2 regions of the Camelimonas sp. FR25 genome follow, and region 1 is predicted to be linked to the other one. Evidence: predicted binding sites of a transcription regulator. Region 1 holds the regulator's gene; the other holds the start of a gene.
What was found. The regulator HrcA, encoded in region 1, represses chaperone genes, less so after heat shock. The targets are predictions, from matches to a motif close to GTTAGCACTCNCNNNNNGNGAGTGCTAAC.
Positions count from the first base shown of each region.

Region 1 (14,505 bases):
TGCCGGTGCCAGCCAGCGCCTGCTCGAAGTGCACAAGATAGCTCTCGCCTCCGGCGCTCACCATGCGGTCGCCAGGCGATCGATCAAGTTGATAGGACTCCGCTACGGCCTTGAGCAATGGCGAGCCAAGTCCGGCGATCAGCGGCAAACCATTGGGGCCCGTAGGCGCATCGCCGCGCCGGTACTTGCGTCCAGCCGGATGGGCCGCCAACTCGCCATCCACGGTGAACAGCACCAGTTCCTGCCGCGCGTGCGCTTTCATTCGCGCCAGAACATCGTCGAGGTCAGACAGAAGCACGTCGATGCCAAACACCAGTCCAGGCAAAAGCGCCGCCCTTTGCGCGACCGTTACGCCCATTTCTGGCGTTGTGGCGAAGCGATAAGGCGCTGGCGTCACCGGCGTCCGACTTTCCATCGCCATACGATACCAGGATCTGGTCCTGACATCGTAATCAGTGGCTTCAGGCGTGAACCGACCAATGATTCCGCCGTTGCTGTCGGCGTAAACGCCAGTGCGGCGAAACTGACCGCCATCGCCATCGGGGCGGGTGACCAGAATGCGGTACTGGGCGGCGGGCGGCGCCCCCGGCAGGGGCCGTGTGATCCTCTGGCTCATGACCAGGGAGCCGTCTGGCCAGCCGGCCAGCAAGGCCAGAACGGCTGGCGTCGTCTCCTGAAGGGTGCGCTGCAGTCCCAGCAACAGCTTGCCAAGGCCCTCATCGGGCGCTGATGGAGCGGCCGTATCGGTTATGGTCTTGAGGAAAATATGCGCTGTGGCGAGCTGATCGTTGGCCTCGTCACGGATCAGCCGTGAAATGTCGCGGAAACGCTCCTGGGCTTCCCGATGGGCAAGCTGTGCCATGCTGCGGTGATTGAGCCACGACAGGCCACCGACGATCAGCACAATGATCGCCGCAAAGGTCAAGGCGACGACCATCTGCAGGCTGTATCGAGGAGATGAACTGGACCTGGCCATGCGCTGCATTTGGGTGGATGACGCTCCGTTCAGCCAGCCTGAGCAGCCAGGCCATCACGCCCCCTGTCTTATGGCTGAAGAGGTTGAAAATAAACAGGGCGTGGCGGCCTACTGATCACGGTTCAGGCTGACGCCGGGCGGGCTCACGCCATTGTTAAGCGTCAGCCTGACAAGCACGCTTCTGGCGTCATGAGGCGCGGGAATGCTGCTTTGGGCGCCGGCTGGCGGCGGCAGGCCCTGGTCGCAGCCGTCACGCGGCAGGGGCAGCGCGATGTCCGGCTCCGCGCCGTCAAAGCCCACCAGCGCCGTGTCGATCACGCAGCGATATCCAAGTAAATAGGGGAAGAACAGCTCATCCCTGTCCGCCGCCCAGGTGACCCAGGAACCTGATGTGGCCGTCAACACGTTGCGTTCCTGCGCACCCGCCAGTTCCGTTGCGTCGAATGGAAAGGCGAACGGCCCGGCCTGTAGTCCGCCTTGATCGGTATAGGTGATCTGGATGGAGGTTTTCCCAGCCCTGGCGGGTAAAGCGAAGGATGCGCTGCGCGCAGTTCCAGCGCCCTTCGATAGACTGAGGTCAGCGCGTGAGAAGCGCCCCTTGTCTCCCAAACGGTATTGCACGGCGCTGGCGTCTTCCGGCAACCCGACCTGCACACTGATATGCGCTGGCGTCAGCGTATAGGACAGAGTCGGGCGCAATTGCCGTCCGTTGAGCGACGCCTCAATGTCGCGCACACGCCTCGTGGCGCGCCGGGACCAGTCCTCAAGCGTCGCTTCCTCGAGAAAATGGCGGTGGGCCGCGTCCGGGCGGGCGGCCGCGAGGAACTGCTCAAACGCGGCCTTTTCTACCTGCAGGCGCGCGAGGGTAGGGGGCCCCGCGCCCACGTCGCCCAAAGCCAGCCCATAAGCGAACCAGGCTGGCAAGAACGCCTTGTCCTCGTCGAGTAACCGCCTCAGCCGGTTTGCGCGCTCGGCAGCTGGCGCCTGCTGGGCAAGGACCATTTTGACAGCGCTGTCCTTGACGCTGGCGGCGAGGCTGGAGATCGCGTCCCTGGCGGCCGATACGCCTTCCCGCGCCCCAACCAGGGCCGCGAGGCTAGAGGCTGGCTCGATGTAGCCGGCGCCGAGCAAAGCGGCGTCCGCATATGCCTTTCGCGCTGCCGTAGCGTCACCCGCCGCTTCGCCCTGGCGTCCGCGTTGCAACAGCGTCCGTGCAGCCGCCGCCGCGTCTGGCCTGGGCTGGCTCCCAGCTTCGGCCCGCTGTTCACCGCCAGGCGACGGCAGCGGCTCCACATTCTGCACGGCGCGTTCTGTAGCGGGCTTGCCCAGCCGCAACCCCAGCTGTGTCTCCAGCTGCTGCCGGGCAAATCTGACTGTGGGAACGGCGATTGTGATGGCAAGCGCGATCAGCGCCAGACGGTAAAGGCGTTTGCGGCGGCGCTGGCCGCGCCGCGCCGCGCTCGTTGGCAATGGCGCGGCCGCAGCCGGGGCGTTGACAACCGGGGCGTCGGAAGCACCCCGGTCGCCGTCAGAGAGGATGATGCAATGGGCCTCGACCGGGGTCGGAATGTTCTTGAGCGACAGGGCGCCAAGCGGGCGGAAGTCGGCTGAGACCTTGCCCACCACCGCATCATGCACGCCACGCGATATGCACACGCCGCCCGGACGCGAGGCGCCCTCGAGGCGCGCGGCGATATTGACGCCATCGCCTAGCAGATCGCCGTCACTTTCGACGACGTCGCCGACATGCACACCGATCCGAAACAATACCTTTCTCTCGGCTGGGACGGTCTGGTTCACCGCATCGAGAGCGTGCTGAATGGCCATCGCCGCCCGCACAGCTTCCACGGCCGAAACGAATTCGGACATCACCGAATCGCCAGCCGTGTTGAAGATCCGGCCGCCGTATCGTGTGACCTCGGCGTCGAAAATGGCGCGGCATTGGTTAAACAGCCCCAGGGCCTGCTCTTCGCCCGTGGCGAGCAGGCGTGAATAACCGGCGACATCCGCCGCCATAATAACGGCGAGGCGACGCCTGAACTGGCTGGGTTGCTCTGGCGGCGTGCGGAATGGACCGTCAGAGGCGGTCATGGCGCGCGGCCTCCGGCGCATGCGCAATGGACGTGGCGCGGCGTCGACTGGCTACTATTGCAGACGAGCAGGTCCATTTGCCCTTGCCTCACATCAATGTCCTGAGCCACCACGGCGTTGCACTTGCATCCGCTTGCGTGAACCATGATCTCCATCATCAGGGGCCGCCCCTTCAGGGCGCAGGCCGAACATGCGGAGCATCAAATTATGCGCGGAGACGGCAAATCCTATCCAGTAGCGTTCACCGAAGCTGAGTGGCGGCAGCGACTGACCCCGGAACAATATGCTGTTTTGCGCGGTCATGGCACGGAACGCCCCGGCAGCTGTGCATTGTTGCATGAAGAGCGGCAAGGAGCATTTGTCTGCGCCGGATGCGGCCAAAAATTGTTCTCATCCGCCAAAAAGTTTGACAGCGGCACCGGCTGGCCCAGTTTTGACAGTCCGGAGCCTGGCTCGATTGAGATGTCGGAGGACCGTAGCTACGGCATGGTGCGCACTGAAGTGCATTGCAGCCGCTGCGGCGGCCACCTTGGCCATGTCTTTCCCGATGGTCCGCCACCCACCGGACTGCGTTACTGCATCAATGGCGTAGCTACGACATTTGAACCTGACTGATCGGGCTGGTTATCGGCGCCGGCCGGGGTAAGCCGGGTTGTGTAATGCAAAAGGGGCGCTCCGGAGGGGCGCCCCTGAATTTTGCCGGGTATCCTTTGATCAGTCGTCCATCTTGAGGGCGGCGATGAACGCCTCCTGCGGGATTTCGACCTTGCCGAACTGCCGCATGCGCTTTTTGCCCTCTTTCTGCTTGTCCAGAAGCTTGCGCTTGCGCGAGGCGTCGCCGCCATAGCACTTGGCCGTCACGTCCTTGCGCAGCGCGCGAATGGTCTCGCGCGCGATGATCCGGCCGCCGATCGCCGCCTGGATCGGAATCTGGAACATGTGCTGGGGGATCAGTTCGCGCAGCTTTTCGCACATGGCGCGACCGCGCGCCTCGGCGCGGGTGCGATGCACCAGCATGGCCAGGGCGTCAACCGGCTCAGCGTTGACCAGCAACGACATCTTGACCAGGTCGCCTTCGCGATATTCCGAAATGGCGTAGTCAAACGAGGCGTAGCCCTTTGATACCGATTTCAGCCGGTCGTAGAAGTCGAAAACCACCTCATTGAGCGGCAGGTCGTAGACGACCATGGCGCGCTTGCCGACATAGTTCAGGTCGACCTGCTCGCCACGCCTGTCCTGGCACAATTTGATGATCGACCCGAGGTAGTCGTCCGGCGTCATGATGGTGGCGCGGATCCACGGCTCCTCGATCGAAGAGATCTTCATCACATCAGGCATGTCCGCCGGATTGTGCAAATCGATCTGCGAGCCGTCGGCCATGTTGAGCTTGTAGACCACCGACGGCGCCGTCGAGATCAGGTCGAGGTTGAACTCGCGCTCAAGCCGCTCCTGAATGATCTCCAGGTGCAGCAGGCCCAGGAAGCCGCAACGGAAGCCGAAGCCAAGCGCAGCCGATGTCTCCATCTCATAGGAGAAGCTGGCGTCATTGAGCCGAAGCTTGCCCATGGCGGCGCGCAAATTCTCGAAGTCCGCCGCATCGACCGGAAACAGGCCGCAGAACACCACCGGTTGCGCGGGTTTGAAGCCGGGCAGCGCTTCGGCGGTCAGGCGTCGTTCCTCGGTGATGGTGTCGCCGACGCGGGTGTCGGCGACTTCCTTGATCGAGCCGGTGAAAAAGCCGACCTCGCCCGGACCAAGTTGCGGCATGTCTGTCATCTTGGGACGGAACACGCCGACCTTGTCGACGCCGTAATTGGCGCCGGAGCCCATCATGCGGATGGTCATGCCCTTCTTCAGCACGCCGTCAATAATGCGCACCAGCACGACGACGCCGAGGTAGGAATCATACCAGCTGTCGACCAGCATCGCCTTCAGCGGCGCCGTCTCATCGCCCTTCGGCGGCGGCAGCTTCCTGACGATCGCCTCCAGCACATCCGGGATGCCGAGGCCGGTCTTGGCCGACACGGCGATAGCCTCGGAGGCGTCGATGCCAATAACGTCCTCAATCTGCTCCTTCACCCGGTCCGGCTCGGCGGCGGGGAGGTCGATCTTGTTGAGGACCGGCACGATCTCGTGGTTGGCGTCGAGCGCCTGATACACGTTGGCCAGCGTCTGCGCCTCGACGCCCTGCGAGGCGTCGACCACGAGGATCGAACCCTCGCAGGCCGCCAGCGAGCGCGACACCTCATAGGCGAAGTCGACGTGGCCGGGGGTGTCCATCAGGTTAAGGATATAATCCTTGCCATCCTGCGCCTTGTACTCAAGCCGCACGGTCTGGGCCTTGATGGTGATGCCACGCTCTTTCTCGATGTCCATGGAATCGAGCATCTGCTCGCCCATATCGCGCGCCGCCACCGTTCCGGTTTCCTGGATCAACCGGTCCGCCAGCGTGGATTTGCCATGGTCGATATGCGCAACGATCGAGAAGTTGCGAATGTTGTCAAAGGGATGGGTCGCCATGCTCTCTCTGGGGCGGCTGCTGCGGCGCTGACAGTTCAGCGGCAGACAAGGTGCTCAAGGCCTTGAAGGGCAATAGCAGCGTCAGGCGGCTTCGCCAAGTGTAGAGCCCGGACGGGCTAGCGAAGGGGCGGCGCGCAGGCAATTGGCAAGGCGGGGTACATAGCTGGAGCCGCGCCGAACCTGCGCCGCCAAATCATGCAAGGAGCGGTCGACCGATCAGGAAGCCAGGACCGGTCGCCGCATTCCCATCAATGATCGGCGGACCAGCTGTCGCCGTCAAACCCCGGCTTGGCGTAGGCGACGCCGCCATCGACAGTCAGGGTGACGCCCACCACATAGTCGCCGGCCCGTGACGCCAGATAGATCGCCGCGCCCGCCATATCGTCATCATCGCCAATCCGGCCTGCCGGAACACGCCTCGCCACGCCATCCGCCTCGTCGCGCGCCGCCGTGTTCATGTCAGAGCTGAACGGGCCAGGCGCAATGGCCGTCACCACGATGTTGTCGGCAATGAGTTTCGCCGCCATGCGACGGGTCAGATGGATCAGCGCAGCCTTGGACGCCGCATAGGAGTAGGTCTCCAGCGGGTTGACGAAGATGCCGTCGATCGAGGCGATGTTGATCACTTTGGCGGGGCGCGCCGCCGTCCCGGACTTGCGAAGCATTTCAGCCAGCGCCTGGGTCAGGAAAAATGGTGATTTGACGTTGAGGTTCATCACCTTGTCCCAGCCGTTCTCTGGGAAGGTGTCGAACGCGGCCGCCCAGGCGGCGCCGGCGTTGTTCACCAGAATGTCGAGCCGGTCCTCGCGCCGCGCGATCTCGGCTGCGAGGGCGCGCGCGCCTTCCACCGTCGAAATGTCGCCCGGAATGGAGATGCACTGTCCGCCGTTGGCTGACAGCTCCGCGGCCGTGGCGTCGCATGCTGCGGCCTTGCGGGCGCTGATATAGACTTTCGCGCCACTGTCGATGAAGCCTTTGGCGATCATCTTGCCGATGCCGCGCGAGCCGCCTGTGACGAGGGCGACGCGCCCCTCGAGTGAAAACAGCTTGCTCATATGTCCTCCCGCCCGTTTATTGCTGGCCGTTCGCCAGGATGTTGCTCCATGTGCACGTCTGTGGCGGCCTGATTCAAGGGCAAAGTGCCGGTCCCATGCCACGGCGTCATCCTCTGGCGTGAGACCTCGCACCGCGCCTTGCGAGGTTACTGGAGAGCGCGACAATGAGTGGTGAGGCCTCCTCCGTTCTGACAAGGCCCGCAACGGAGGCCGACGCCCCGGCCATCCTCGACATCTTTAACTACGCCGTGCTTGAGACCCTCGCGGTCTGGACGGAGACGCCGGTGACGCTGGACAACCGCCTTGCGATGATGCGCGAGCGTGCGGCCAGGGGGTACCCATTCTTCGTTGCTGAGCTGGATGGCGCTATCGCAGGCTACGCCAGCTTCGGAGACTTCCGCCATTTCGACGGCTACGCCGCGACGGTCGAGCACTCAATCTATGTGGCGCCATGCTCCCATCGCCGCGGGGTCGCGCGCGCCCTGATGCCGCCGCTGATCGACGCGGCGCGGGCCTGCGGCAAGCACGTCATGGTTGGCGCGATCACCTCCGACAATGAGGCGTCGATCCGGCTGCATGCGGCATTCGGTTTTGAGAAAACCGGCCTGATGCCGCAGGTCGGTCGCAAGTTCGGCCGCTGGATCGATCTGCTGTGGATGCAGAAGATCCTCGACGACCGCCCTTAGGCCATCGCCGGGCGCGATGTGCTCGCTATTGCGGTGATGATGAGACGGCGCAAGACCACGCCAACGATGGGGCGCTCACCGCCCCCTGTACAGCTGCGACACCACGCGCGCGGTGTAATCCACCATCGGTATGATGCGCGAATAATTGAGCCGCGTCGGCCCAATCACCCCCACTACCCCAACGATGCGGTCTTCGGCGTCGCGAAATGGCGCAGCGATGGTTGACGAGCCGGAGAGCGAAAACAGCTGATTCTCCGAGCCGATATAGATGCGAACGCCTTCGCCCTGTTCGGCCCGCGCCAGCAGATCAATGACATCTTTCTGGGTCTCGAGGTCGGCGAACAGCAGACGCATCCGCTCCAGATCGGCGCCAACCGTCACATCTTCGAGCAGGTTGGCCTGGCCACGCACGATGAGCTGGCGTGATTCGGTGGAGCCGCCGACGGCGATGGCGAGGCCTGCCTCCACGAGCCGCGCTGTGAGCGTGTCGAGTTCCTGCTCGATCGCCAGCCGCTGGTTGGCGACGTCATTGACCAGATCGTCAAGCGTGCGTCCTGAAATCCGGGCGTTCAGAAAGTTGGCCGCTTCAACCAGCGCCGACGACGGCAAGCCGTCGGGCAGGTCAAGCAGGCGATTCTCCACATTGCCATCGTCGCTGACGAGAACGACGAGACCACGCTGCGGCCCGAGGCGCACAAACTCGATCTGTCGCAACCGGGCGTTGCTTTTGGTTGTCAGCACCACCCCTGCGCCGCGCGACAGGCCGGATAGCACCTGCGTGGCTTGCGACAGCACGGTTTCCAGCGAGCTATCGTTGGAGGCGGCGCGCATTTCCTGCTCGATCCGCTTGCGCTCCTCGTCAGCGACATGACCCACCTCAAGCATGGCGTCGACAAAAAAGCGCAGGCCGCTCTCCGTTGGCAGACGGCCGGCAGACGTATGGGGCGCATAGATCAGCCCGGCATGCTCCAGATCGGACATCACATTGCGAATCGAGGCAGGCGACAGGTGCATTGGAATGATGCGCGACAGGTTGCGCGATCCGACCGGTTCGCCAGTGGCGAGATAGCTCTCGACAATCTGGCGAAATATTTCGCGAGACCTGTCGTTCAGGGTCGTGTGCGCTGCGCTGTCCTGAAACGCTCCCACCGTCCAATCGCTCCCGACTGATTGCGCTGTGCTGCACCACGGGCCCAGCGCGCGAGCCCGTCCACAAATGTAGTGGGGTATGCCGGACTTCTCCAGTGCCGCCCGACCAGCAGTTGCGCATGATATGCCGGGCTTGCCCCTTACAGGGGCGTCGCTGCGCGGCTATAGAAAGCCTGTGCTTTAACTCCCCACCGACAGGAATGCGCCATGCGGCCATCTAAACGCGCCCCCGATGAGTTGCGACAGGTCACGCTGGAACGCGGCGTGGCGCGCTACGCAGAAGGCTCCTGCATCGTCCGCTTCGGCGAAACCCATGTGTTTTGCACGGCCTCGCTCGAGGACCGCGCTCCCGGCTGGCTGCGCGGCCAGGGACGGGGGTGGGTGACCGCTGAATACTCGATGCTGCCGCGCGCCACCGCCCAGCGAACCCGCCGCGAGGTCAATTCCGGCAAGCCTTCGGGTCGGACGCAGGAGATCCAGCGGCTAATCGGTCGCTCCTTGCGCGCCGTCGTTGATCTGCCTGCGCTCGGCGAGCGGCAGATCTCCATCGATTGTGACGTCATCCAGGCGGACGGCGGCACCCGTACGGCGGCGATCACCGGCGCCTGGGTGGCGCTGCACGATTGCATTGATTGGATGCGCGCGCGTTCGATCATCAACACCCATCCGCTGAAAGACCATGTGGCGGCGGTGTCCTGCGGTATCCACCAGGGTGCTCCGGTGCTTGATCTGGACTACGCAGAAGATTCAGCCGCCGAAACGGACGCCAATTTTGTTCTCACGGGTTCTGGCGGCATCGTTGAGATTCAGGGGACGGCGGAAGGCAAGCCGTTCACCGATGAAGAGCTGCTCGAACTCCTGCGCCTTGCGCGCCTCGGCGCTAACCAGCTTGTGGCGATCCAGAAGCAGGCGATCGGCAAATGAACGCAGATATGGCCAATGCGCGACCATTGACGGGTCGGGTGGTGATCGCGACGCACAACGCTGGCAAGCTGGTCGAAATGCGGGAGCTGCTGGCGGCCTGGGGCGTCGAGGCGGTTTCAGCCGGCGAGCTTGGTCTGCCCGAGCCTGAAGAAACCGGAACCACATTCGCAGAGAACGCCGCGATCAAGGCCCACGCGGCCGCCTCAGCGTCCGGGCTGCCGGCGTTGGCTGACGATTCGGGCATTTGCGTCGAGGCGCTGGATGGCGCCCCCGGCATCTTCTCTGCCCGTTGGGGTGGGCCGGAGAAGGATTTCGCCGCCGCCATGGCGCGCATCAACCATGAGCTGACCGCCCGAGGCCTCGGTCCTGACAGTCGGCGCCGTGGCCATTTCGTCTCAGCGCTGGTCGTCGCCTGGCCAGACGGGGAGCAGGCGCTGTTCGAAGGCCGGGTGTTTGGCGATCTGGTGTGGCCGCCACGCGGCGAGCGCGGCTTCGGCTATGACCCAATCTTCCGCCCTGACGGGCATCAGGCGACCTTTGGCGAGATGGACTCGGACGCCAAGCATGGCGTCGACTGGAACGCTGTGGCGCACGGTGAGCCCGGCGGATTATCCCACCGGGCCCGCGCTTTTGTGACCCTCGCGCGCGCCTTGTTGCAGCGCTGAGACGGCAGGTCTGACGCAAGAAAGCCCGGGCGCGGGCCCGGGCTTTCGCATGAGGTCGGCAAGGATGGCTGTCGCCGTCACATGTTGGTGGGCGATACGGCGCGCCGCTTGCGCATGTAGGCGTCAAACTCCTCACGATCCTTGGCGCGCTTCAGTTCCTCGACAAAGGCGTGGAACTCGCGCGCCTCATCGTCAAGACGCCGGCGCTCGGCCTCCAGGCGCTCAAGCTCGCTGCGGCGATAGGCGTCGAAATGGCTGTTGCCTGTCGAACCGCCAGCCGTCGACGCGGCGCGGGTCTCGGAGGCGCCCTGACTACCCGAGAACGGAAAGCCGCGGAAACGGGTGAAATTGCGCTCCATGAAAGCGACGAATTCGTTCGGCACGGGATACCCCATCAGCTTCCAGACGATGTAAGCGACCGCAAGCGGCCAGAACCAGATAAACGCAAAGACAATACCGACGATTTCCAGCGCGCGCCTTGGGGGACGGCAGGTTTTACCCCCGGTCCGCGCGCCCTCCCACGAGGTTGAGGCGGTGTTGGACATGGTCATCTCCACAATCAGAACCAGATTATCAGATTGTGCGCGCTGAACCGGGATTCAAGACGCTTCTTCATGTTAATTATTGTCATACAATCCTGAAAACCTTGCGTCATAAACGGGGTGACTGCGCCAAACCTGAGCGGAGCCATACGGCGACGACATAGGCGGGCTGTCTGAAACCTGTGACGCCGATCGAAACAGCGCTATAACGCGCCCATATTCCGCTCCTGGGGACGCCAGCCTGGCGCCCGGACATGACGCGGACCAGGATGCTCCCGTGACCAACGCCACCATGCAAGCCGACCAGCCAATTGCCGAAAAGCTTCTCGATGCTGCCAGCGATGTTGATGTCGCCGGGCCCGCGTCGCGTCACGTCACAGTGCCAGTGATGGTGGGAGACGTGCAGGTGGGTGGCGGCGCGCCGATCGTGGTGCAATCGATGACCAACACCGACACGGCGGATATCGACGCCACCGTGCGGCAGGTTGCGTCCCTGGCCAACGCCGGCTCGGAGCTGGTGCGCATTACTGTCGACCGCGACGAAGCCGCCGCCGCCGTGCCCCGCATCCGTGACCGGCTGGCGCGCATTGGCGTCACGGTCCCGTTGGTCGGCGACTTCCACTACATTGGTCATAAATTGCTGGCCGATCATCCGGCATGCGCCGAGGCGCTGGCCAAATATCGCATCAATCCCGGCAATGTCGGCTTCAGGGACAAGCGCGACAGGCAATTCGGCGCGATCATCGACATGGCCCTGAAGCACGACAAACCCGTGCGCATCGGCGCCAATTGGGGGTCGCTCGATCAGGAGCTTCTCACGGCGCTGATGGATGAGAACGCCGCCGCCGCGAGGCCGCGCGACGCCCGCGCCATCACCCGCGAGGCCATGGTGCAGTCAGCCTTGCGTTCCGCCGTGCGCGCCGAGGAGATGGGGCTGGGTCGTGACCGGATTATTCTCTCCGCCAAGGTGTCGGCGGTCCAGGATCTGATCGCGGTCTATCGTGAACTGGCGCGACGCTCCGACTATGCCATCCACCTCGGGCTGACCGAGGCCGGCATGGGCAGCAAGGGCATCGTCGCCTCATCGGCGGCGATCGGCATCCTGCTCCAGGAAGGCATCGGCGACACCATCCGCTTTTCGCTGACTCCCGAACCCGGCGGCGACCGCACTGTCGAGGTGCGCACGGCTCAGGAATTGCTGCAGACCATGGGGTTCCGCACCTTCGTACCGCTGGTCGCGGCCTGTCCGGGTTGCGGGCGCACTACGTCCACCGTGTTCCAGGAGCTGGCGCGCGATATCCAGGACTGGATCGTCACCTCCATGCCGGCGTGGCGCGAGCGCTATCCGGGCGTCGAGAACCTGAACGTCGCCGTGATGGGGTGCATCGTCAACGGGCCGGGCGAGTCCAAGCATGCGGACATCGGCATTTCCTTGCCGGGGACGGGCGAAAGCCCGGCGGCGCCGGTCTTTGTCGACGGCGCCAAGGCGACAACCCTTCGCGGGCCGACAATTGCCAGCGACTTCCGTGTGATGGTTGAGGACTATATCGAGCGCCGGTTTGGCGCAGGCGCCCAGCGGCGCGATGGCTGACGCCGCAGCCAGATGGCTGCCGCCCCCCGGCGCGGCGCGACCGGCGCCTGCCACGTGCGTGGGGTCAGATATCCAAACAAAAACACCCGGCGGCATATAGCCTCCGGGTGGTCTATTTATGCATGGTCGGACAGAAATGCTCCGCCGGGAGCGCCTCTGGTCATTTGGCCATCGGCGGTGATGATCTGTGCGACGTCGGCAAAAGCCACGGCCAGTTCAGGCCTGTCCGGACTGCCCTTCCGCCGAGGCCTTCGGCCCCCCCTTGGATACGCCAACGAGAGCAGGGCGCAGCACGCGATCAGCGATGGTGTAACCAACCTGCAGCACCTGCACCACCGTGCCGTTGGGCACGGAGGCATCGGGCGCCTCAAACATGGCCTGATGCAGATTGGGGTCAAAGCGCTCGCCGAGCGGCGCCACCATCTTCACGCCGTGGCGTTCCAGGGTCTTCAGCATGTCGCGCTGGGTGAGCTCAATGCCCTCGATCAGGCTGCGCGCCTTCTCATCCATCGCCGCCCGATCCGCCTCTGGGGCTGCGTCAAGCGCACGGCTGAGGTTGTCGACCACCGAAAGCATGTCGCGGGCGAAATTGGTCGAGCCATAGGCCTTGGCGTCCGCCACCTCCTTCTGGGTGCGGCGACGCATGTTCTCGACATCGGCGAGCGCGCGCAGCGCCCGGTCTTTCAGTTCGGCGTTCTCGGCGGCCAGGGCTGCGATCACATCGGCCGGGTCACGCTGCGCTTCGGCGTCGGAAACAGCTTCGGCATGGGCTTCGGCGCTTTCCGGGGCCGCAGAGGAGGCGTTGACGTCCTCAAGATCGTTTGGCTTCTGGTTCATGTCACTCTGATCGTTAAAAGAGGTGTTGAAGGCCATATCAGATGACCGCAGCCCAAAATCAAGGACCTCAAATCCGGACGACTGTCTTGCGACCGCCTGTCGCGCCGCCCTGCGCGGTGTTCGCCAGCACCTCGGTCAGTTGCTTGCGGATGGCGTTCTGCCGTGACGGGGCAACGACTTTGGCGTTGGTGAGGTCGGTGACATAAAATGTGTCGACGGCCCGCTCCCCGAATGTGACGATATGAGCCGATGAGATGTTGAGATTGAGCGTGCCGATCGCCGTCGTCAGATCATAGAGCAGGCCTGGCCGGTCGAGGCCGGACACTTCCAGCACCGTTTCGCGGTTCGACAGGCTGTTATCGATCACCACCTCAGGGTCGACCTTGAACGGCCGGGAGCGGCTGCGTGAACCGCGCGCCGCCACCAGGTCGGCGATTTTCACTTCGCCCTTCAGCGCCTTCACCATGGCCTCGCCGATCCGTTCGCCCCGGCGCAACTCATCCTCATCCTCGGTGAACTCCCGGGAAATAAACATGGTGTCGAGCGCAATGCCATCAGCGGTGGTGAAGATCTGCGCGTCGACAATGTTACCGCCTGAAGCCGCGCAGGCGCCTGTGATGATGGCGAGCAGGCGCGGATGGTCAGGCGCCATCACCGTCAGTTCGGTGACGCCCTTGAACTGGTCGGTGACCACCATCGAGGCGGTGGTGAGCCCAGCGGCCTCTGACCGGCGAATGAACTCGGCGTGGCGCGCCTTGCGCTCCGGATTCACCTTGAGCCAATAGGCTGGATAGTGGCGCGCCGCATAGGCGGCGAAGGTCGCGTCGTCCCAGTCGGAAAGCTGGGCGCGCAGCGCCTCCTGGGCGTTGCGAATGCGCTCGCTGCGCGCGGTGTCGCCATGGCCGCCCGTGATGTAGCTTTCGGTCTCGAAATATAGTGAGCGGATCAGTTCGCCCTTCCAGCCATTCCACACTCCCGGACCGACCGCCTTGATGTCCGCGACGGTGAGGATCATCAGCATCTTCAGCCGTTCCATGGTCTGCACCACGGAGCCGAAGCCGTTGATGGTCACCGGGTCGGCGAGATCGCGGCTCTGCGCCGTCATCGACATCAACAGATGATGTTCGATCAGCCAGGCGACGAGTTCGGTCTCGGCACGGCTCAGGCCGAGCCGCGGGCACAGGCGGCGGGCGACTTTTGCCCCGGCGGTTGAATGATCTTCGGGGCGGCCTTTGGCGATGTCATGCAGGAACACCGCCACATAGAGCGCGCGCCGGTTCTGCACGGTATGAATGATGCGATTGGCGACGGGGTGCTCGTCCTTCATGTGGCCGGCGTCGATCTCCGACAGAACGCCGACGGCGCGGAGCAAATGCTCATCCACCGTGTAATGATGGTACATGTTGAACTGCATCATCGCGACGATGCGGCCAAATTCCGGGATAAAGCGGCCCAGAACGCCCGTCTCA
Region 1 covers NZ_JCAWFG010000078.1:99,279-113,783, reverse strand. The annotation lists gene AC6A67_RS10110 (adenylate/guanylate cyclase domain-containing protein) at 1-904, opposite strand, end outside; gene AC6A67_RS10105 (hypothetical protein) at 906-1,091, shown strand; gene AC6A67_RS10100 (adenylate/guanylate cyclase domain-containing protein) at 1,085-3,067, opposite strand; gene msrB (peptide-methionine (R)-S-oxide reductase MsrB) at 3,275-3,682, shown strand; gene lepA (translation elongation factor 4) at 3,782-5,587, opposite strand; gene AC6A67_RS10085 (SDR family NAD(P)-dependent oxidoreductase) at 5,836-6,642, opposite strand; gene AC6A67_RS10080 (GNAT family N-acetyltransferase) at 6,807-7,328, shown strand; gene hrcA (heat-inducible transcriptional repressor HrcA) at 7,404-8,477, opposite strand; gene rph (ribonuclease PH) at 8,685-9,401, shown strand; gene AC6A67_RS10065 (non-canonical purine NTP pyrophosphatase) at 9,410-10,066, shown strand; gene AC6A67_RS10060 (DUF2852 domain-containing protein) at 10,144-10,611, opposite strand; gene ispG (flavodoxin-dependent (E)-4-hydroxy-3-methylbut-2-enyl-diphosphate synthase) at 10,901-12,199, shown strand; gene grpE (nucleotide exchange factor GrpE) at 12,416-13,036, opposite strand; gene AC6A67_RS10045 ([protein-PII] uridylyltransferase) at 13,104-14,505, opposite strand, start outside.

Region 2 (14,505 bases), on a different contig from region 1:
CTGAACTGGCCGAGATCGCCGGCCTGCTGGCGGCGGCGGGCTATGACGATGGCCGGGTCATCATCGACCCCTCCGTTGTGCGGGGCCTGGAATATTACACCGGCCCGGTGTTCGAGGCCGAGCTGACCTTCGAGGTCAAGGACGACAAGGGCCGCCCCGTGCGCTTCGGCTCGGTAGGCGGCGGCGGTCGCTATGACGGCCTCGTTGGCCGTTTCCGCGGCGAGGACGTTCCGGCGACGGGCTTCTCCATCGGCGTCTCGCGGCTGATGGCGGCGTTGTTGGCGGTGCAGAGCCCGGTGGTGGCGGTTGAGAAGCCGCTCGGCCCGGTGGTGATCCTCGTGCTCGACAAGGACCGGCTGGCCGATTACCAGGCCATGCTCAGCCAGTTGCGCGCTGCCGGCGTGCGCGCCGAGCTGTATATGGGCCAGGCTGGCATGCAGGCGCAGATCAAATATGCCGACAAGCGCAGCAGCGTCTGCGTCGTCATCCAGGGCAGCAATGAGAAGGACAAGGGCGAGGTCACCATCAAGGACCTGCGCCTCGGCGCCACCATCCGCCAGATCAAGGATCGCGAGACCTATCTGGCCAAGCAGGCCGAAGCCCAGTTCGCCGCCTCTGAGGGCGAGCTGGTCGCCGCCGTGCAGCGGGTGCTCGCCCGCTACGCCTGAGGGCGCCGCCTACCGACACCCCTTGCCGCCGGCCCCGTGGACAACGGTCGCCGGCGGCGCCGTTTCCTGATACACAGGCGCCGCCGGCCAGCCCTCTGGCCCAGGCCCCAACATGCGACGCCGCCTTCCGGGCCGGCGCTACAGGTGAAGAGCGATGTCGCCGCAGCTGACCGACGAACCAGCCACGCAGCAAGCCTGCGCCAGTCTCCTGGCGCTGTTCGCACGCGAAGGCTACCACCGCGTCGAGCCGCCGGTGCTGCAGCCCGCCGAGGTGTTCCTCGACCTGTCCGGCGAGGACATTCGCCGCCGCCTGTTCATCACCGCCAGCGGTGACGGCGCCGAGCTGTGCCTGCGGCCGGAATACACCATCCCGGTGACGCGCATGGCGGTCGCCGCCCGGGCGCGCGGCGGGGCGTTTTTGAGCAATGTGAGCTATCTCGGCCCGGTGTTCCGGCTGCGGGCTGGCGAGACCGGCGAGTTCCCCCAGGCTGGCGCGGAGTCTTTTGGCCGCGACGACAAGGGCGCCGCCGACGCCGAGATGCTGGCGCTGGCCATGGAGGCCACCACCACGCTCGGCCTGCGCAATCCTGCCGTGCGGCTCGGCGACATGGGCCTGCTGACCGCCGTGGTCGAGGCGCTGGGCGCCGACGCCCCGACCCGCCGCCGCCTGCTGCGCGGCGTCGCCGCTGGCCAGCCGCTGGCCGCCCTGGCCGATGACACCGCCGCCGATGGCGATTACGCCGGTCTGCTCGGCGCGCTCGAGGGCCAGGACCCGCGCGCCGCCCAGGCCTTTGTCGAGGATGTGCTGACCATCGCCGGCATCACCACGGTCGGTGGTCGCAGCGCCAGCGACATCGCCCGGCGCTTTCTCGCCCGGGCCGAGCGCCGGGCTGCGGCGCTTGGTGGCGAAAAGCGCGCCATCCTGGAGCGTTACCTCGGCATTTCCGGCAACCCGGACGATGCGGTGATCGCCCTGCGCCAGCTGGCCAGCGACACCGGCCTCGCCATTGACGCCGCCATCGACCAGTTTGAGGAGCGGCTTGGCTTCTTCGCCGCTCGCGACGTGCCGGTGGAAAGCATCGCCTTCTCGGCGACCTTCGCCCGCAATCTCGATTATTACTCGGGCTTCATTTTCGAAATCGACGACCCGCTGCGCGCCGACCGCCGCCCGGTCGCCGCTGGCGGCCGCTATGACGGCCTCGCCGAGCGGCTGGGCGCCGCAGAGCCGCTGCCCGCCGTGGGTTGCGCCGTCTGGCTCGACCGTTTCGACAGCCTGACCCTGACCGCCTGATCCGGGGAAACCGCCATGTCCGCCGATACCCCGCTCGTCATCGCCGTCCCCTCCAAGGGTCGCCTGCAGGAGAACGCCGCAGCGTTCTTCGCCCGCGCCGGCCTCGAGATGCACCGCCCCGGCGGCGCCCGCGACTATCGCGGCGCCATCAAGGGCCTGCCTGGGGTCGAGGTGATGTTCCTGTCCGCCTCGGAGATCGTCTCGCAGCTGGCCAGCGGCGTCGCCCATCTCGGCATCACCGGCGAAGACCTGGTGCGCGAGCAGGTGCTCGACGCTGATACCGCCGTGGAGATGCTGACGCCGCTCGGCTTCGGCAACGCCAATGTGGTGGTGGCCGTGCCGCAGGCGTGGATCGACGTCCGCACCATGGCCGACCTCGACGACGTCGCCTCCGACATGCGGGCCCGCACCGGCGCGCGCATGCGGGTGGCGACCAAATATATCAATCTGACGCGCGGCTTCTTCGCCGCCCATGGCCTCGCCGATTATCGCATCGTCGAGAGCCTCGGGGCGACCGAAGGCGCGCCCGCCGCTGGCTCGGCGGAGATCATTGTCGACATCACAACCACCGGCGCGACGCTGGCGGCCAATGATCTAAAAATCCTCGACGACGGCGTCATGCTGCGTTCCTGGGCCAATCTGGTCGCCTCGATGCGGGCCAGCTGGGGCCCCACGGCCCGCGCCGCCGTGCGCACCATCCTCACCCGCATCAACGCGGAAGAGGAGGCGCGCACCAGCCGCGAGGTGACGGCGATCGCCCCATCGCTCGACGCCGAAGCGCTGCAAAATCTGGCGGGGCGTTTCAGCGCCCGCCTGCCCTTCGGCGCGCCTGCCCATGACGCGCCAGCGACGCTGATCGTGCCGACGAAGCAGATGTTTGCGCTGGTCGAGGCGCTGACGGCGGCTGGCGCCGACCATGTCGGGGTGCGGAAGCTGGAATATGCCTTCCGCCGGGAAAACGCGCTGGCCGAGCGACTTTTTGCCCGGCTGGACCAAGTATAGCCAAAATATGCCGGTAAGCGGCGCTTCAGGCTTGAACTGAGCTGGACGGGCCCGGCGTAAAACGCAGGGCCCAACCGGCTCTTGACCGGGCGATGCTTGCAAAGTCAGCGATATTGCTGGAAAAGTCGCAGCAGCCGCTGCGTATCACGGCCCGGACGGGCATGGCTACGCTGGACCGGATTTTGCGAACAACGCGGCGGGTCGCGAGGAGCGGTCTGTTTGAGGGAGTGGATGCACGTGACGACAGTTCGCCTTGCACTGACAGCAGCAGCCGCAGTTCTGGCGGCTGGCGCGATGACGCTTACGACAGCGGATGCGCAGCAGCGTGGGACGCAGACCGCGCCGCTCCAGCCCAAGAAGATCGAGAAGAACTTCCCGCTCGGCAAGAACTGGGTCGCGGTCAGCCTGAATGGCAAGCGCTATGGCGGCGCCGAGAAGCCGTCCTTCGTGCTTGACTCGCAGTTCCGCGCCCGTGGTTTTGGCGGCTGCAACACCTTCTCGGCGGTGGCTTTCCCGCTGCGCGACATGGGCATCGCCGTCGGCCCGCTGGCCCTCACCCGTCGCGCCTGCGACAAGGGAACGCTCGCGGCTGAAAACGCCTATCTGTCGGCCCTGCGCTACGCCCAGAAATGGGACATCGTCGGCGGCCAGCTGGTGATGAAGGGTCCGGCTGGCGAGCTGCGCTTCGACCGCACCTTCTAAGCGCCAGCCCCACACAGCATCTGGATCAAGGCCGGGTCTCGCCCGGCCTTTTTTCGTGCGCCGCTGGTCACGGCGCTGCCGTCGGTTGATGGCGCCGGGGCCGGAGCCGCATTGGTCGCCAATGAGGCTGCGGCGGCGCGGCCGCGTTGCAATTTGCCCGGGCTCACAGAGGCGCGGGCAAACTGCAATCACCGTGTTCGCGACGCAGCAAAGTCAGGCCGCCTTGCGGGACCCATGGCTTATTTTGAACGGCACCGGCCCGTGGTGGTGCGCTCACGATCGCCATCGTCATAGGCGATCGACAGCTTCTCGCTCTCCAGCGCCGTGATCCGGCCGGCGTACCAGTCGCCGCCGCCCTTGAAATTGCACTCGACCCGCGTGCCGACCTTCCAGGTGTAGGGACGGACATGGGCGCGCGTCAGGATCTCGCTGTCGCCGTCATCATATTTCACCGTGACCTGGTCGCCCGAGACCCGCACTGCCACGCCAGGGAACCAATATGGCCCATTATTGAACCGCCCCAGCACCCAGTCGCCAGCATTGAGCGCCTGCGCTGGCGTCGCCAGCGCCGCGGCGCCGAGCATCAGCGACAGCCCCATGGCCACGGTCGCACGAATTGATGTCATTTGCCCCCCTCGCCGGCTGCGTGACCATCACGCCCTGTGCCGGACACTTGCTTGTGCCACCGCATAAGCATGGGCATGACCTTGCGTCCATAAGGGAAAGGGCGCCGAATGCGCTTGTCCGCACCTCAGTCGCTGCGTCAGCCCGACAGGGCGGCGCGTCACGACTTGGCCCGTCGTCATGCAGGTGCAGGTCACGGGCATCCATGTCCATAAACAACCGGGTCACCGGCTAAACGCCGTCTGCGCCCTGGACAGGCGCAGACGGCGCGCTGAGGCCTAGCGGTGATCGCGCGGTTCGAACAGGCGCGCGCCGATGTTGGCCATGTCGATGCGGCGGGCGTGCAGTGCGTGCAGCGTCGAACGGTGGCCGATCGAAACGATGGTGGTGTTGGGCAACTCCCGCGCCAGCAGACCGTAAGACACCGCTTCCAGCCCCTCGTCCATGGCCGAGGTCGCCTCATCGAGGAACAGCCAGTCCGGCTTGGCCAGCAGCGCCCTCGCCAGCGCCAGCCGCTGCTGTTCGCCGAGCGACAGGGTCTGGGCCCAATGGCCCTCCTCTTCAAGCCGTGCGGCCAGATGCGGCAGTTGCACCACCTCCAGCGCCGCGCGCATGTCGGCGTCGCTCCAGGCGTCGGGCGCCGAGGGATAGGCCACCGCCTCGCGCAATTTGCCGATGGGCAGATAGGGGCGCTGCGGCAGCAGCAACAGGCTCGCACCCTTGGGCAACAGGATCTCACCCTCGCCAAACGGCCAGATGCCGGCGATCGCCCGGAACAGGGTGGATTTGCCGGAGCCGGAGGGGCCGGTGAACAGCGTGGTCTCGCCTGGGCGCAGCGACAGCGCGTTGACGGAAACGATCGGCTGGCCGTCCGGCAGGTCGAGCGTCAGCTTCGGGATCACCAGATTGCCATCGCCCGCGGCGACACGCCGGATCTTGCTGGCCTCGGTTCCAGTGTGGCGGGCAAGCTCGACCGCGCTGGTGAAGGTGGTGAGACGGTCGACCACCGCCTTGTAATCGGCCAACGTGGCGTAGGCGCTGATGAAGAATGACAGGCTGTCGCTGACCCGGCCAAAGGCGCCGGCGGTCTGCTGCATGCCGCCCAGCGTGACCTTGCCGGCGAAGTAATAGGGCGCGACCAGCACATAGGGAATGACGTTGCTGATCTGGCCATAGGCTGCGGTGACGGCGGTCAGCTTCTTGGTGCGGCTGACAATGGCGAGGAAATTGCCGACCACGGCGCCAAAGCGTCCGGCCAGATGCTGCTTTTCAGCCGGCGCGCCGCCGATCAACGCAACCTGTTCGCCATACTCGCGCAGGCGGGCCAAAGCGAAGCGGAAGTTCGCCTCATATTTCTCCTGCTCGAAGTTAAGATTAATCAGCGGCTTGCCGACCGTGTGCGTGATCCAGGTGGCCACCACCGCGAAGATCAGGGCGCCCCACAGCAGGAAGCCTGGCACCTGCACGGACGTGCCGGGTAAGGTGAAATCGGCGGACAATTGCCACAACACCACCGCGAAGGACGCCAGAGTGGTGACCGACGACAACAGGCCAAGGAACAGCGTCATGGTGCTGAGGATAAAGGAATCAATATCCTGCTGGATGCGCTGGTCGGGGTTATCAGCGCCATGGCCGAGCAATTGCATGTGATAATGCGCATTATCATCCAGCCAGTGGCCGACATAACGCTCGGTGAGGAAAGCGCGCCAGCGGATGCGCAGATAGGATTTCAGCGCATATTGGTAGATGGCCGAGACAATGTAGATCACCGCCCAGAACAGGAACACGGTGAGCAGCAGGGTCCAGAAGCTCGCTGCGTCCTTGTTCTGAATGGCGTTGAACCAGTCGCGCGAGAAATACGAAATCCGCACATTGATCGCCACCAGCGCAAATTCGATGGCGATGATCACAACCGCAAAGCCAAAGGCCAGCACCCGTTGCTGCACCTGGAAGGGAGCCAGCGGCCAGAGCCTGACTGTAGTCAATTCGCGTGAGATGAAATAGGGCAGCGCTAGCCGCCAGATATCGACCAGAGCCTGTTTCAGTCCGTGCATGGTGTCCGCCCGCTGGGGCGCAGCGTCAGAGCAGACCTGAGCCGGTCCGTCAGCGCCGCCCTGAGAAAAATTGCTGCTCCCCTGTGGTCAGGCGTAGCGCGCCGCATAGCTGTAACCAGCCGCAGCCGCCCCCTGCCCCGCCAGGGGTCGAAAGGCTTTCAGCATCAGTGGAGTGATGGGACGCCGAAGGCGCGCGCCGGAGCGGCGCCTCTGCGTTCACGCGGGAACACGCGCCTGCGAGGCAGCCAGGCGGCCTGCATCAACGTGATCGTCACCTGTCGCCACATCTATCCGGCTTGCTGCCGATGACCACAATCTACGCGATCCACAGGTCAATCGCGTGTTAAATTTTGGTCATTTCGGGGGCAGAGCGCCGGCGGCATCGTGGAGCAGATTATCGAACCGCCCACGGCAAACAAAAACGCGCTCCGGAAGGAGCGCGTTATTCATGGCGTGCAAGAATTGGCGGCCAATCCCGGCAGTTGCAACCGTACAACGGGCTGACCGGATCAGCGCATCCGCCCGAACGCTGGCTGGTTCGCAGCCTCGCGCCTACCGGCGACTTGTCAGCCGATCATTTGCCGAACAGATGCCAGGCGATCACGGCGCAAACGGCGACCCCCAGAATCAGCGCCCAGAAAACACCAGCGACCGGGCTGTCGACGTCATCGTTCTGCATTGTACACCTCTTCAGCATCTGCGGTGAGCGTCAGGGCCGCACCCGGCCCCCACGACCAAATTTCTGTTCGGCCAGCGCGCGGGCCAGCCGGAGCGCACGGCGCATCCGGGGCGCGCGTCGCCGCATGTGTCGACGCCGCCCGCAACTCCAGCACAATTCCAGAATGTCCTAGCGTCTTGTGCGGCTGAAGGCAAACGCCGCCACGGCGAAAACGCAGCGAAAGCGTGATTGCGCACGAACTGGCGGCATACAGAAGGCGACCATACTGACGCGCGGTTGCGTCTGGCTGGCTGCGACCACCGGGAGGTATCGGCTACATGCATATTTCAAACACCGCGCCGCCGTGAGCAAAACATTGTCTGCGATGGCTACACGGATCAGCCCGTGGGCCCCGTGGGCGATGTGGCAGCCCCTTGGGGCATGTCGTGCCTCACTCATACCAGGATGCGAAGATGCTAACGCATCCGCATCCTTGATTGCTCAGACGCCGCACGGGCTTGACCAAAGTGCGATCAATCGTGCGCACCGCACTTTGGTATCAGGCGGCGCCATCGCCTGCGGCCCCGGCGCTGTCGAGCGCGCATAAAAAAGGCCCCGGCAAACGCCGGGGCCCCATGTCAGTTGGCTGGGCTGGATCAGAAGTCCATGCCGCCCATGCCGCCCATGCCGCCAGCCGGCATGGCCGGAGCCGCGTCCTTCTTCGGCGCGTCAGCGACCATCGCCTCGGTGGTGATGAGCAGACCAGCGACCGACGCAGCGTCCTTCAGGGCGGTGCGGACGACCTTGGCCGGGTCGACGATGCCAGCCTGCAGCATGTCGACGAACTCTTCGGTCTGCGCATTGAAGCCGAAGGTGTTGCTGTCGACGTTCTCAAGGATCTTGCCGACAACGATCGAGCCTTCCACGCCGGCGTTCTCGGCGATCTGGCGGATCGGAGCCTCAAGAGCGCGCGAGACGATCTTGATGCCGGCGCGGATGTCGGCGTTGTCGCTGTCCAGCTTCTGGACGGCGCCCTTGGCGCGCAGCAGGGCGGTGCCGCCGCCAGGGACGATGCCTTCTTCCACCGCAGCGCGGGTGGCGTTCAGGGCGTCGTCAACGCGGTCCTTCTTCTCCTTGACTTCGACTTCGGTCGAGCCGCCGACGCGGATCACGGCCACGCCGCCAGCCAGCTTGGCGAGACGCTCCTGCAGCTTCTCACGGTCGTAGTCCGAGGAGGTCTCCTCGATCTGCGCCTTGATCTGGGCGACGCGGGCCTCGATGTCCTCGCGGGCGCCCGAGCCGTCGATGATCGTGGTGTTTTCCTTCTCGATGCGGATGCGCTTGGCGCGGCCCAGCATGTCGAGGGTGACGTTCTCGAGCTTGATGCCGAGGTCTTCCGAGATGGTCTGACCTTTGGTCAGGATCGCGATGTCCTCGAGCATGGCCTTGCGGCGATCGCCGAAGCCCGGAGCCTTCACAGCCGCAACCTTCAGGCCGCCACGCAGCTTGTTGACGACCAGGGTGGCCAGAGCCTCGCCCTCGACGTCCTCAGCGATGATCACCAGCGGCTTGCCGGTCTGCACGACAGCTTCCAGCACCGGCAGCAGCGACTGCAGCGACGACAGCTTCTTCTCGTGGATCAGGATGTAGGGATCTTCGAGGTCAGCGACCATCTTCTCGGCGTTGGTCACGAAGTACGGCGACAGGTAGCCGCGATCGAACTGCATGCCCTCGACGATTTCGACTTCGGTGTCAGCGGTCTTGGCTTCTTCAACGGTGATGACGCCGTCGTTGCCGACCTTCTGCATCGCGTTGGCGATTTCCTGACCGATGAACGCGTCGCCATTGGCCGAGATGGTGCCGACCTGAGCGATCTCGGAGCTGTCCGACACCTTCTTGGCGCGGGCGGCGATGTCTTCCAAGGCCGCAGCGACGGCCAGATCGATGCCGCGCTTCAGGTCCATCGGGTTCATGCCGGCGGCGACAGCCTTGGCGCCTTCCTTCACGATGGCCTGGGCCAGAACGGTGGCGGTTGTGGTGCCGTCGCCAGCCTTGTCGTTGGTCTTCGAGGCCACTTCGCGCACCATCTGGGCGCCCATGTTCTCGAACTTGTCAGCCAGCTCGATTTCCTTGGCGACCGAGACGCCGTCCTTGGTGATGCGCGGCGCGCCGAAGGACTTCTCCAGCACGACGTTGCGGCCCTTCGGGCCCAGGGTCACCTTGACGGCGTTGGCGAGGATGTCGACGCCGCGCAGCATCTTCTCGCGTGCTTCACCACCGAATTTTACTTCCTTGGCAGCCATGTGCTTGCTCCTGTTGTCCAGGTCCTGTGGCGCCAGCGACGGCCCTTGCCTGTCGCGCGCCTGCGGGACCCCGAAAATTCACTGTTGCTGGGAATACGGAACCATCGGGCCAGCCCTCAGGCCAGCGCCAGCGTCAGGGCTGATCAGCCAACGACGCCGAGGATGTCCGACTCCTTCATGATCAGCAGGTCTTCACCGTCGATCTTGATCTCGGTGCCCGACCACTTGCCGAACAGGACGCGGTCGCCAGCCTTCACGTCGAGCGCAACCAGCTTGCCCTGATCGTCACGGGCGCCGGCGCCCACGGCCACAACCTCGCCCTCCTGGGGCTTTTCCTTGGCGGTGTCGGGGATGATGATGCCGCCCTTGGTCTTCTCTTCGCCTTCAATGCGACGAACGACGACGCGATCATGCAGCGGACGGAACTTCATGGACCATTCCTCTTGATAGAGCGCGGGACGCGCGAGGTGCAATAAATGGGATCGTTAGCACTACCTGAAGGCGAGTGCTAACTGCCCTCCGGAGATAGGACTGCCCCCTTGGTGTGTCAAGGATGGCAAAAGCGGCCGATCGGCATTTTTTTGATACGGCCAGCCCTGGGCCGGCGACTTGGCGAACGGAAGCCTTTGCCATGGCTGCGGTTTACCCCAGCTGCACAATGCGCCATGTTCGGTGACAGAACAGTGACGCCACGCCATGCGCGGTCCGGACGCGGCGCGGACCAGGGCCAGGGAAGTTTTGGCGAGCAGGCTTGAGTGAGCAGTCTTGGGTGAGCAGGCCTGGGCGAGCCGGATTTGGTGAGCAGGCCTGGGTGCAGGCTTTCGGCGTGCAGGCGGGCGCTGGCGCGACCTGCGGGCAATGGCCCGCGGGCTCGTGCATGGCGCCTGGTGAGGCGACCCAGGCCGCGACCGTGCCTGACTGCCGCCAGATCACCTGCCTGCGCCACGGGCGGATGACGGTTTCGCTCATCAGCATGACGCGCATGAGGGAGACGCCAGCATGACTGTCGCCACACGCCCGCCAGCAAGCGCCGATGCGCTGGAGCCAGGCGCGCCGGAATCAGGTCTGATGGCCCAAGGGCATCTGTGCGCCTGCCTGCAAGCCCGCATGACCGCCCGGGCGCTGACGCGCATGTATGATGAGGCGCTGCGGCCGACGGGGCTGAAGGTGACGCAACTGTCGCTGCTCGCCGCCATCGCCCAGGGCGTCCCCGGCTCGATCAGCGCCCTCGCCGACCGGCTGGCGCTGGAGCGCACCACGCTCACCCGCAATCTCAAGCTGCTGGGCGACGCCGGGCTGATCGCCCCGCGCCCGGGCGCCGGGCGCGCCGTCGCCCATGAATTGACCGATGCGGGGCGTGAGGCGCTGGCGCGGGCCGCCCCCCTGTGGCGCAAGGCCCAGGACGCGGTGGAGGCCGCCATGGGCGAGGCCGGCTGGCGCGAGGCAGGCCTCAGTCTGCGCGCCCTGCGGCGCGCCGCCCGTGACCAGACGGGCGCGCCAGGTGCCGCCGCGACGCACGCCGATGCGACGTCAAACAGGCCGACCAGCCGCTGAACCGGCGCCCAACGCGGAGCGCGCTGTGATCGGCGCCGGACAGCGATGTGCGTGAGACTCACTGACGCGCGGTCGCCATACCGCGCGGCCCGTCGCAGTTGCGCCGCGGGAACTGATGCGCCCCCGACGCATTGTCATGAGGGGGCTTCCCCAACTGCCGCCGCTGTCGATGGCGCAGCATGACCTTGAACCCAACGTCAGGGAGAGCAGCATGACCGGCGATATGGGGTGTCCTGGGTGGGCGACCTCTCCCGGGGCTGACGCCGACAGGGGCCCGATTGGCTGGCTGACCCGCCCCACCTCACCCATGTCACGACGGACGTTTGCTGCGGCGCTGGCCCCGGTTCTGTTCGTCGGGGCCATGCTGGCGGCGTCCGCCGCTTACGCCCAGGATTACGCTGATCGCAGCTACGGAGGCTACGGCGCGCCGCCTGCAGGCCACTGGCGCTATGGCGCGCCGGACCTTGACGGCCAGGGCTATGGCTCGTGGTCGGACGGCGAAAGGCCGGCAACGCGACGCGGACGCAGCAACGCGCGGAGCTACGGTGGCGCGTCCCAGCAGCTTGACGACCAGTCTGCCTATGGCGGCGCCTGGGGCCATGACGACGCCTATGGCGCCACACAACAGGCTGTCGATCCGCGCTTTCAGCGCCAGATCATCCAATGGCGTGGCGGCGAGAGCCCCGGAACCATCATTATCGATACCCGCCGCAAATTTCTTTATCTGGTGCAGGGCGACGGAACGGCGATCCGCTACGGCATCGGCGTCGGTCGCGAGGGCTTCCAGTGGAAGGGCAGCCAGCGCATTTCCATGAAGCGCGAATGGCCGGACTGGCGTCCGCCAAAGGAAATGCGCAAACGCCGCCCTGACCTGCCGGTGTTCATGCCCGGCGGGCCCGATAACCCGCTCGGCTCGCGCGCCCTTTACCTTGGGGCCACGCTGTATCGCATCCACGGCACCAACGAACCCAACACCATCGGCCAGAACGTCTCCTCAGGCTGCATCCGCCTGACCAATGAGGACGTCATGGACCTGTATGACCGCGTCCGCGTCGGCGCGAAAGTCGTGGTGATGTAGGGCGGCCGAACAGATAACGCGCGCCCGAAGGCGCGCGTCACCATAACATTCATTGTCGCCATGGCCCCATGGCCTGCCCGATCAGGCTCTGATCCGGCAGTCCTGGTCCAGTCGGGCGTCAGCCTCAGAGCCAGCTGTCGTCGCCGCCGCCGTCGTCCCAGCCGCCAGCGTCGCCCCAGCCCTGGTCATCGCCCCAGCCGCCCTGCTCATAGCTTGCGTCCTGATAGCTGGCGTCCTGGCCCTGGTCCGCCGCGGGCTGGGCGCTGGCGTTTTCCTTGCCGGCGTCAGCGGTGGCATCGTCCTTGGCAGCCGTGTCTTCCTTTGCGGCATCCGCTTTGTCGGTCGGCGTAGCGTTGGCTGCGGACGAGCCGCCCATCATGCCTTTCACCGCATCGAACAGCAGCGCGCCGCCAGCCACGCCAGCCGCGGTGGTCAGCGCCGTGCGCATGAAGCCGCCGCCAGCCGGCGCCTGGGCCTGCTGGCCGCCCCACGGACCGGCCGCCATGCCGGGGTTATGGCCAGGCTGGTTCGGGCCACCCTGCATCGTGCCGCGCGCCCATGGGCCGCTGCGGCCAGGGGCGCCACCCGCGTCACCTGCGCCAGGCTGCGCCTGCTGGGCGAAGGCGCCGCCCTGCGGCGCGCGTCCGGGACCAGTGGGCGGCACGCTGGAGCGACCGCCGCCGAACAGGCCGGACAGGAAGCCACCTGCCAGCGCCGGCTGCGGCGCAGCCTGTGGCTGCGGCGCCTGCTGGGCCTGCTGACGGGCGGCGTTCGCCTCTTCGCGGGCGGCGCGCACCTCGGCCTCAAGCTGGCTCACACGCTGCTCCAGTTCCTGGTTACGGCCCGAGAGCTGCTGCACCGCCATGTCCTGCACATAGACCGACTGGGCGAGGGCATAAGTCGCGTAGGGCTGGCGGGCGACCAGATCGGCGATATAGCGCTCCGCCTCAGGATCGCGCGGCTGGTTTTCGGCCTCGCGCAGCCGATGGAAGATCCCGTCAATAACCTCGCGTTCCTGCGCGTCCATGTACCTCGTCTCCGTGAAAAACCCAGACCTGTCGCACAGGCCCGTCGCCGCTCGTGGGCGCCTGTCCAGACATGGGGATTCCCGAGGGCCGGCGCCAGATATATCCGGCAATTTTTCACTGCGGCGATGCGCTGCCTGTCGGGCGACGGTGCGGCAGGGTACAAGCCTTGCCTGAACCCTCGCGGCAAGCGCGCCGCAGCCCCGCGCCGCTCGCCATGCGCCGACCCGTTTGTCTGTGCTGCCGGTGGGGCGGCGCCGCCCGGAATCTGGTCCAGACCTCCGGCGATGGCGTCCGCCCGCCTCTGGGCTCCCCCGCCTCTGGGCCCGCACGACCCCATGCGCCTCAGGCCATGCGTGACAAGGAACCGATATGCCGCTGCGTCCGCCACTGACAACGCTCCGTCACACCACCACCGCCTGTCGGGGGACAGCGACTGTCCGTGGCGTTGTGCTGGCCGCAGCAATGCTGACGTCTGGCCTTGCGCTGGCGCAGACGCCCGCACAGCCACCTGCGGCACAGGTTCCCGCCCAGCCTGCGGCCAGCCCGGCGCCGCCCGCGCCAGCCCTCACAGGTGACATCGACGCCGGCCAGCGCGTGTTCATGAAGTGCCGCGCCTGCCACCAGGTCGGCGAAGGCGCCAAACACACGGCAGGGCCAGACCTCAACGGGCTGATCGGTCGCAAGGCCGGCGTGCGCGACGGCTACCGCTTTTCCGACGCCATGAAGTCTGCGGGCCTGACGTGGGACGCCGCCACCCTGCGCAGCTATCTCAAATCACCGCGCGCCAAGGTGCCTGGCACGCGCATGATCTTCCTCGGCCTCCCCAAGGACAAGGAGATCGACGATCTGCTCGCTTATCTCGGCCAGTTCGGCGTCGACGGCAAAACCAGCCGCTAGCCGCCGATCGCACGTCGACTGTCGCCACGCCCGCCGCCCCAACGCACGTCGCACGTCGCATGCGCGTCTCCTGCACCTCTGCCGGGCGGCACGCCGTCACAGCTGGCCAGCACTGCTGCACATTGCAGCTGAATTGTCGCCTGTGCGCTTGTTGGAATGGTTCCAGACGCTAGATTGGCGCAGACTGACGCGGCCACTGGGGCTACGCGCGGCCTGAACACGCGGCTCAACTGACGCTGAGCCCGGGCCAGCTCCAGAACCGCAGTTTCTGACAGGACGAGACATGTCGCATTCAGCCGCCCGGCGCCCACCGCATCACCCGCGTGTCGGGCTGTTCGTCACCTGCCTGGTGGATCTGATGCGGCCGTCGATTGGTTTTGCGGCGGCGAAGCTGCTGACCGACGCAGGCTGCCGCGTTGAGGTTCCGGCGCAGACCTGCTGCGGCCAGCCCGCCTATAATTCCGGCGACCGCCGCACCGCAGCCGATCTGGCGCGAGCGATGATCCGCGCGTTTGCTGGCGTGGACTATGTGGTGGCGCCCTCCGGCTCCTGCGCCGGCATGGTGCGGAAGCATTATCCCGAGTTGTTCGCCGATGACCCGGACCTGCATCGCGCCGCCACCGAATTCGCCGACAAGACCTGGGAG
Region 2 covers NZ_JCAWFG010000082.1:10,969-25,473, reverse strand. The annotation lists gene hisS (histidine--tRNA ligase) at 1-668, shown strand, start outside; gene AC6A67_RS10760 (ATP phosphoribosyltransferase regulatory subunit) at 823-1,959, shown strand; gene hisG (ATP phosphoribosyltransferase) at 1,975-2,961, shown strand; gene AC6A67_RS10750 (META domain-containing protein) at 3,256-3,663, shown strand; gene AC6A67_RS10745 (tudor domain-containing protein) at 3,903-4,289, opposite strand; gene AC6A67_RS10740 (ABC transporter ATP-binding protein/permease) at 4,566-6,341, opposite strand; gene groL (chaperonin GroEL) at 7,656-9,302, opposite strand; gene groES (co-chaperone GroES) at 9,446-9,733, opposite strand; gene AC6A67_RS10725 (MarR family winged helix-turn-helix transcriptional regulator) at 10,302-10,856, shown strand; gene AC6A67_RS10720 (L,D-transpeptidase) at 11,068-11,934, shown strand; gene AC6A67_RS10715 (DUF2076 domain-containing protein) at 12,059-12,961, opposite strand; gene AC6A67_RS10710 (c-type cytochrome) at 13,425-13,859, shown strand; gene AC6A67_RS10705 ((Fe-S)-binding protein) at 14,143-14,505, shown strand, end outside.
Region 2: the regulator HrcA is predicted to act here: its motif matches at 9,787-9,815, upstream of groES (co-chaperone GroES).